4 regions of the Rahnella sp. BIGb0603 genome follow, and region 2 is predicted to be linked to each of the others. Evidence: predicted binding sites of a transcription regulator. Region 2 holds the regulator's gene; each other region holds the start of a gene.
What was found. Region 2 encodes CRP, which controls carbon source genes, mostly activating them, when cyclic AMP is high. Its sites were predicted from a motif close to ATGTGANNNNNNTCACAT; they were not measured.
Positions count from the first base shown of each region.

Region 1 (2,205 bases), on a different contig from region 2:
TTACCTGATGGGCCCGGCGACCTGCGTGCCGCTGTATCAGCAACTCAAAGCTGAATTCCCGGAAGTTCAGGCCGTTAACGCCATGTACACGCACGGGCTGCTGGCGATCATCTCCACCAAGAAACGCTATGGCGGCTTTGCGCGCGCGGTCGGTTTACGCGCCATGACCACGCCGCACGGGCTGGGCTACGTGAAAATGGTGATTATGGTGGATGAGGATGTCGATCCGTTCAACCTGCCGCAGGTGATGTGGGCGCTTTCCGCGAAAGTGAATCCGGCGGGTGACCTGGTTCAGTTGCCGAACATGTCCGTGCTGGAGCTGGATCCGGGTTCGTCTCCGGCGGGGATCACCGACAAACTGATCATCGATGCTACCACGCCGGTCGCGCCGGATAACCGCGGGCATTACAGCCAGCCGGTACGTGATTTGCCAGAAACCAAAGACTGGGTTGTGAAACTGAATTCCCTGCTGGCGGGCCGTCAGGCCTGAGCACTAACTGACTGAGTTAAGGAGTGATTATGATTTGTCCACGTTGTGCCGGTGAGCATATCGAGCTGATGGCGGTGTCGCCGGTGAAAGGGGTCTGGACGGTGCATCAGTGCCAGCGTTGTTTATACACCTGGCGGTCAACGGAGCCGTTACGGCGCACCAGCCGGGAGCATTACCCGGAGGCGTTCCGGATGACGCAAGCGGATATTGATAATGCACCGATGGTGCCGTCGGTGCCGCCGCTTTTAGGGGAATAGTATTGGGCCCCGGACGGGGCCTCTTTGGAATCTCCGCGTCTTTTTACAACCGGCGCTGTCGCTCGCTGGCTATGTTTCAGGAACAACAGCTATTGCCGCGAAAACTTGCCGCTGCGCGGTACCTTCATTATTCCCCGCATGTTACCGGTATCACATAAATTAAAAATCATAAGAAATTAATCATATCTCATAATTGTGACTCGCTTTTAACCACTTTATAACAAGTCCTCAGGCCACCGGACGGACTGACTTTTTGAGTTTAACCCGATAAAAGACAGGACGAAAAATGACAGCGAAATTATCCGTAAAAGAAAAAATCAGTTACGGTCTGGGGGATATGGCGAGCCATATAGGTCTGGATAACGTGATTATTTTCCTGACGTTTTACTATACCGATGTGGTGGGTTTACCGGCGGTGTTTGTCGGTACTATGTTCCTTGTGGCCCGCGTGGCCGATGCGATTGTTGACCCGGCGATGGGGCTGATCGCTGACCGCACGCAAACGCGTTTCGGCAAGTTCAGACCTTATATTCTCTGGCTGGCGCTCCCGTTTGGCGCGAGTTGTTTACTGGTGTATGCCGTGCCGGAATCCCTCACGCTGACCGGCAAGATGGTGTACGCCAGCGTCACGTACTGCGTGATGATGCTGATGTATACCGCCATCAATATCCCTTACTGTTCGATGGGCGCGATCATTACGCCGGATAACAGCCAGCGTATTTCGCTACAGTCTTACCGTTTTTTCCTCGCCACGCTCGGTGGCGCGATGTCGACATTCCTGATGATGCCGCTGGCAGAAATGATGGGCGGCGGCAATAAACTCGACGGGTATTTCGGCGCAATGGCAATCATGGCCTCGATCGCTGTGGTCATGTTTTTACTCTGCTTTCTCAATACAAAGGAACGTATCAGCGCGCCGCCGACGCATGCGAATTTCCTCTCAGATCTGCGCGACCTGGTGCGTAACGACCAGTGGCGCGTAGTGGCCGCTCTGATCTTCTTTAATATCTCCTTCGGCGTCGTTCGTCTCGGCGCGATGATGTATTACGTGACGTATTATCTGGGCAACGCCAGCTATTTTATGTGGCTCCTCGCCGCGCATATTGTTGGAAAAAGCCTCGGCAGCGCGCTGGTCAAACCGCTGACCCGAAGCCGCAGCAAACTGTCGGCTTTCACGCTGTGCGCCGTTTTAACCGGTCTTCTGAGCATGGCGATTTTCTTCGTTCCGGCTTGGATTTCCCTGCTGGTCGGTATGACATTGCTGGTCTCGACCTTCTATCAGGTCACCACCACGCTGATGTGGGTGATGATGTCGGACGTGGTGGATTACGGTGAATACAAACAAGGCAAACGCATGGACGGAACCGTGTTTTCCACGCTGCTGGCGATCCTCAAAATGGGAATGGCGGTCAGCGGGGCCGTCGTCGGCTGGACACTTGGCATGAGCGGTTATGTTCC
Region 1 is NZ_JANUEX010000005.1:402,793-404,997, reverse strand. It holds gene M2403_RS15920 (non-oxidative hydroxyarylic acid decarboxylases subunit C) at 1-490, shown strand, start outside; gene M2403_RS15915 (non-oxidative hydroxyarylic acid decarboxylases subunit D) at 520-747, shown strand; gene M2403_RS15910 (glycoside-pentoside-hexuronide (GPH):cation symporter) at 1,034-2,205, shown strand, end outside.
Region 1: a site for CRP is predicted at 886-903, ahead of M2403_RS15910 (glycoside-pentoside-hexuronide (GPH):cation symporter). Genes of this name have one in related genera too.

Region 2 (2,205 bases):
CTTATGGTGATGATGATGTCCGTGTTGCGGCAGCATGTGCAGTTGCTGATAAAGCAGGGCAATCAGATCGATAACCTGTTGCTGACGCGCCAGCAGTGGCGGTAGCGCGGTTTCAGGATCGGTGTGTTGCGTCAGCAGGCTGTATTTCGCCTCGAAGTAATCTGCCAGTTGCAGATAGAGCTGGCTGAGGGTTTCGCGCATCGGTTGTTCTTTTGAAATACGAAACCACGCCCAGTTAAAGATACCGTACCAGGCGGTGCCTGCGGCGAACAGCGCCGGAGCTTGCCACATCGGACGCAGACCCACCATGCTCAGCGTGAAGATGGTCGCCACCAGCGCACCGGGCAACAGACGCGCATGCAGCGGGCTGATTTCACCGGTCACGCCCAGCAGTAACGCCAGCGACAGCATGATGAGCGGCAGGGGAATGTGCCAGCTTTCCAGCATCACTTGCAGCAGAATGCTGCTCAGGGCAAAAAGCGTGCCGCCGACCATCAGACGTTTGAAAAAGCGTTTGTGTGGCGTATCCAGACCCGCGACATTGCAGCAGGCGGGACACAGAGAGAACAGCAGACCCATTTGCAGATTGCCAAAAAGCCAGCAAATGCCAACAGGCAGGCACAACACCAGCGTCTGGCGCAGCGCGTAGTTAACTTCGGGATGATAGAACAGTCTTCGCCATAGCGTCATGCGTAAAGCTTAGCCCATAAAAAAGGCGCGACAGTTAGCTGTCGCGCCAATTTCTGAGGGATTAACGTGTGCCGTAAACGACAATCGTTTTACCGTGTGCGGAGATCAGGCTTTGATCTTCCAGCATTTTGAGAATACGTCCGACTGTTTCACGTGAACAACCGACGATTTGGCCGATTTCCTGACGGGTTATCTTGATTTGCATCCCGTCCGGATGGGTCATTGCATCAGGCTGTTTAGCCAGATTAAGCAAAGTTTGCGCGATACGGCCTGTTACGTCGAGGAAGGCAAGATTGCCGACTTTCTCTGACGTCACTTGCAGACGGTTTGCCATCTGCGCGGAAAGACGCATCAGAATATCCGGGTTTACCTGAATCAGCTGGCGGAATTTTTTATAAGAAATTTCAGCCACTTCGCAGGCAGTTTTAGCACGCACCCAGGCACTGCGTTCCTGCCCTTCTTCGAAGAGTCCCAGCTCGCCGATGAAGTCACCTTGGTTAAGGTATGACAGTATCATTTCTTTGCCTTCTTCATCTTTAATCAGGACGGCAACCGACCCTTTCACGATGTAGTACAGCGTTTCGGCTTTTTCACCTTGGTGAATCAGCGTACTTTTAGAAGGATACTTATGTATATGACAGTGAGACAGGAACCATTCGAGAGTCGGGTCTGTTTGTGGCTTGCCGAGAACCATTTGCTATTATCCTCTGTTGTTATCGCTGCCCAAAATCACAGGGCTCAGAGTTCCCTGTACGGCACTTACTTTAAAAAGCGCCCTTTCAGCATATAACTCCCCAGAAATGCTGCAAGCGGATGTCGGAGTGAAACAGCCTGATTATTGCTGTTAACACCGTGGGTTCTGTTCTTAAACCGCAAAAACCGTCACCGCAATTTACTGGAAAGTATGTTTCGGCTTTGTTTGTAACACAGGTTTGCAATGCTGTCTTCTGTTGTCTCGCTTCAGCATGATGGCGATCGGGTTACGTTGCCAGTTTTTGGGTGAAAGGGTAGTCTGAGGGGAAAATTTGACGAATTTATCCACCGGGAGAAGAGCACATGCACGCACGCGTAAAATGGGTAGAAGGGCTGACGTTTTTAGGTGAGTCAGCGTCGGGCCATCAGATCACAATGGATGGTAATGCGGGCGACAAAGCCCCGAGCCCGATGGAAATGTTGCTGATGTCGGCGGGCGGTTGCAGCGCGATTGATGTAGTGTCTATTTTGCAAAAAGGCCGCAACGACGTGCGTGACTGCGAAGTGAAACTGACGTCTCAGCGCCGCGAAGAAGCACCGCGTCTGTTCACGCACATCAACCTGCATTTCATCGTCACCGGCAAAGACCTGACGGATAAAATTGTGGAACGCGCAGTCAGCCTGTCTGCGGAAAAATATTGCTCCGTTTCCCTGATGCTGGGCAAAGCCGCGACAATCACCCACAGTTTTGAAGTAGTGAACGCCGAATAAGTCACGACCAGTGGTACGACTGGCACTGACTTCGCAGTAAATCCAGAAATC
Region 2 is NZ_JANUEX010000009.1:28,153-30,357, reverse strand. It holds gene M2403_RS20670 (YccS/YhfK family putative transporter) at 1-690, opposite strand, end outside; gene crp (cAMP-activated global transcriptional regulator CRP) at 752-1,384, opposite strand; gene M2403_RS20660 (OsmC family protein) at 1,747-2,154, shown strand; gene M2403_RS20655 (LysR substrate-binding domain-containing protein) at 2,156-2,205, opposite strand, start outside.

Region 3 (2,205 bases), on a different contig from region 2:
CTTTTTCGACCACGTTCGCCAGACCGCCTTTTTTGTTGCCCGGCGACGGGTTGGCGCTGCGATCGGTCTGGCCCATCGACAGGTAATTATCATACCAGGCCATTTCTTCCAGCAGGCGTTTCCCGACATCCACGTCAGCCGCTCGCGGTGTCAGCAGATGGATGGCGTCGCGGACTTCGGTGACTTCGGAGAACATCACGGTCGCGCCGCAGCGCACCAGCAGGTCCGATGCAAAGCCGACTGCCGGGTTCGCCGTAACGCCCGAGAACGCGTCACTGCCGCCACATTGTGTGCCGACGACCAGATCCGACGCCGGGCAGGTTTCGCGCTGGCGGCTGTTCAGGCGCTGAAGATGGAACTGCGCGACGGTGAGAATATCGTCCACCATCGACTGGAAGCCGACGTGCTGTTCATCCTGCAAACGCACGATGTGGGTGTCATCGAGCGAAATCGCCTGCACGTCCGGCGTACCTTCCAGCAAACGTTCCGGCTGCAATTTCTCGCAACCCAGCCCGACGACCATCACTTCGCCGCCAAAATTCGGGTTCAGCGCCAGATTGTGGATAGTACGGATCGGCACAATGGCCGCGGGCGCGTTGATTGCCACGCCGCAACCGTAAAGGTGATTGAGTGCAACAACGCCGTCGACATTGGGGAATTTTGGTAATAAATCACGCTCGATGATTTTCACCACGTAATCCACTACGCCCGCCACGCAGTGAACGCTGGTGGTGATCCCCAGAAGGTTCTTCGTGCCTACGCTGCCGTCATCATTGCGATAACCTTCGAACGTATAACCTTCCAGCGGCGGCAACGGTTGCGGGACACGTGTCGCCAGCGGCAGACTGTTGAGTTCCGGCGCAACCGGCAGCTCTACCAGGGATTCATCAATCCAGCCGCCTCGCGCGATATCCCGAACGGCATAACCAATGACTTCACCATAACGAATTATATCGCCGCCTTTCGCAATAGGGGTTAAAGCCACTTTGTGGCCTTGCGGGATATGCTCAATTAATTCCAGACCGTTAGAAAATCGGGTGCCGGCTTTTAAACCATTGTCATTAACAATAATAGCAACGTTATCGCTTTCATGAACCTTTATAAAAAGCGCTTCGGTAGCATGTTCTTTATCTTTATTACGTGACATAACTGTCTCCGCTTTATTAAATATCCTGAAAGAAGGCTTCAGGTAATTCTCTGAACGTTACGCTGACACTCTTGCTGTCCGTACGGAAGAGGGAGTTCATTATAAAGGACTGATGCCGGAAGCTCATTGTGCAACTGACCAGCTTTTTGCCCGCAGAGCGTTATTCTGTGGGGCAGGTGACAGATTAAATGTGATGAATATCACCCTTTGATTTGCAGGGATATCCGGTTTTCACAATCTGTGATTCTCCTCCCACGCTGATGTGTGTATGCAAAAGAATAGTCACAATAACATCGTGCATTCTTGTGCGATTGCACAGTGTTATTTTGAGCCCTGTTTTTTATACTGTATTGGCTCTCAGGAAGCATTTTGGAACACCCTGTGGGTTAATTTAACGCAAGGATAAATGCACGAAACGCGGGTTTTATATAAGTTTTTTTCGCAGGAAATAATAGAAAATAGAAAAATAAAACAGTATTCCAAAACTGAATTTTTTCCTGCGAAAAATTTTGCATAAATAGTGTGATGTGCAACATGAGAGTTCAGCTCCGGCCCGATGCTGCTGAACCTAAGCGTCTGAAACTCGAAAACAGTAAATTGCGATGGCGGGTTTTCCGGGCACTCCGGCTCCCGCTCCATAACGAGGTTAGAGATGAGTAATCAAATGATTCCAAACCGGTTTCGCCAGGACTTATTGCAAGGGAAAACCCTGATTGGCTGCTGGTCAGCGCTGTGCAATCCGATCTCCACAGAAGTGCTCGGTGTGGCGGGTTTTGACTGGCTGCTGCTTGATGGCGAACACGCGCCGAATGATGTCACGACGTTTGTTCCGCAGCTGATGGCGCTGAAAGGCAGCCGCAGTGCGCCGGTTGTGCGCCCGCAATTTAATGATCCGGTCGTCATCAAACGCCTGCTGGATATTGGTTTCTATAACTTCCTGATCCCGTTTGTTGAAACACAGGAACAGGCCGAACGCGCCGTGGCGTCTACCCGTTATCCGCCAGCGGGGATCCGCGGCGTTTCGGTTTCTCATCGCAGCAATATGTTCGGCACCGTGC
Region 3 is NZ_JANUEX010000011.1:115,997-118,201, reverse strand. It holds gene garD (galactarate dehydratase) at 1-1,147, opposite strand, end outside; gene garL (2-dehydro-3-deoxyglucarate aldolase) at 1,800-2,205, shown strand, end outside.
Region 3: a site for CRP is predicted at 1,336-1,353, ahead of garD (galactarate dehydratase). Genes of this name have one in related genera too.

Region 4 (2,205 bases), on a different contig from region 2:
CACTTCATACAAGATACCGGCGTTCCAGCCGTAGCCCCATTCGTTGCCTTTCAGCTTAGCGGCTTCGGTATCTGCCGGCAGCAAACCGCCGGTTTTAAGCGGCACCAGTTCGCCCGCAGTACGGCGGATTTTCGCTTTCGCGTAGACGGCATCAAAGCCCACACCGAAGCTGAAATTCTGGTTCAAACGGTAAGCAACACTTAAGTTTGTGTTAACGGTGGTGAGGTCTGTTTCACCACCGATCGGGCCTGCCGGATAACTATCGTTAAATTCTGTCGCCAGACCGTAGTTAGACGTCGCAGATGCGCCGACCGCCCACTGGTCATCCAGCGGCATAATAAAGTGGATATTTGGCACCCACTGATTAGGCGCAATGTTACCTGCATCAGTACTGGCCCCGGTGACCGGGGATTTGCCCGTCACACTGACGTCCGGATCGACGTAAACCGCGCCCATAGAAAACGCCGGGCGGTTAAACATGGTCATGGTTGCCGGGTTACGGCTGCCGGATGCGGCGGTGTCAGCGATAGCACCTTCGCCTGAGAAAGAACGACCTAAACCCGCAGCAGTATATTCATTTAACTGAAAACCTGCTGCGTATACGTTGGAGGAAACAATTGCCACTGCAGCTGCCAGAGCTGATCTTTTAAACAGGTTTTTCTGGTTCATGACCAAAACCTCAATTTTATGTTTTTTATCAAACAATGTTACATGAAGTAACAATGAGCGCGGGATTGTAGGGTTCGTTATCAGTCTGACAAATCAGACCAGTGAGCGAAGTATAGGTCTGACCTGTGGTGTAGTTGCAATAATGTTTCATTGATATTTATAAAATGATGCAAGAAATTGGATCCACTTAACAAAAAACCAACAATAAAAGTTCAATTAAGAAACGTTAAAGTGATAACGATGACGTAGTTTTAATCGATTACTTACATATACGTGATCTGGATCACTTCAAAGGCACATAATAAGTAAGTGCTAGTGTGTTGTCAGAACGGCGGCGTAAAATACAGGCTGGAAATAAAACTTTATTCGCAAACAGGCCAGACGGTGGACGTTGCCGTTGATGCCGGGGAGAAAATTATGTCTGACGTAACCATGTCCTCTAAATCCACTCAACCTCTGCACTCCATTAACAAATGCGGCGCAGAAGAAACTGCGGCCTGCTGCTGTGTTGATGTGGGTACCATCATGGACAACACCGATTGCACCGCTTCTTACCTGCACGTTTTCGAAACCGAAGCGCAGGCCAAAGAAATGCTGCAAACTCTGACCGAACGCGCACGCGGCGTTGAATCGGAGCCGTGCGTAATTAACAGTAAGATTGAAAAAGTTGACGGTGGCGTTGAGCTGAAAGTGGATTTCACTTTCTCCTGCCAGGCAGAGACCATGATCTTCCAGCTCGGATTACGTTAATTAATTCTGCTTTTAAAATGCCGCTGCCAGACAGCGGTATTTTTTTGTCTGCTATTTTTTTACAGCTTCTTTCTTCTCACTCTCATTTCAGAAAAATTTGCTGTTGCTCGCACTTCAAACCCTTTCACTTTGCCAAATGTAAATACATAGTTAACACTGAGTTATCAGGTCTGACCTCTTAAGACCCTATTTACTCAGGAGCTTGTATGAACAAAGTCATTCCACTGGTTACGCGTGAAGGCGATCGCATTGCGATTGTTGATGGTTTGCGCACGCCGTTTGCCAAGCAGGCCACCGCCTATCACGGGATCCCCGCTGTGGATTTAGGTAAAACCGTGGTCAGCGAGCTGCTGGCGAAAAGTGGAATCGATCCGAAAGACATTGATCAGCTGGTGTTCGGACAGGTTGTCCAGATGCCCGAAGCGCCGAATATTGCGCGCGAAATTGTGCTCGGCACCGGAATGAATGTTTCGACCGACGCCTACAGCGTTTCCCGCGCCTGCGCGACCAGTTTTCAGGCGGTGGCGAACGTTGCCGAAAGTATTCTCAGCGGCACAGTGCGCGTCGGGATTGCGGGCGGGGCTGATTCCTCATCGGTGCTGCCGATTGGTGTCAGTAAACGTCTCGCCAGAGCACTGGTTGATGTCAATAAAGCGCGTACGCTGTCGCAGCGTCTTGCGATTTTCAGCAAACTGAAATTACGCGATCTGCTGCCGGTTCCTCCGGCGGTGGCGGAATATTCCACTGGCCTGCGCATGGGTGATACCGCTGAACAAATGGCAAAAA
Region 4 is NZ_JANUEX010000003.1:384,064-386,268, forward strand. It holds gene fadL (long-chain fatty acid transporter FadL) at 1-669, opposite strand, end outside; gene M2403_RS10290 (YfcZ/YiiS family protein) at 1,087-1,419, shown strand; gene fadI (acetyl-CoA C-acyltransferase FadI) at 1,626-2,205, shown strand, end outside.
Region 4: a site for CRP is predicted at 941-958, ahead of M2403_RS10290 (YfcZ/YiiS family protein). Genes of this name have one in related genera too.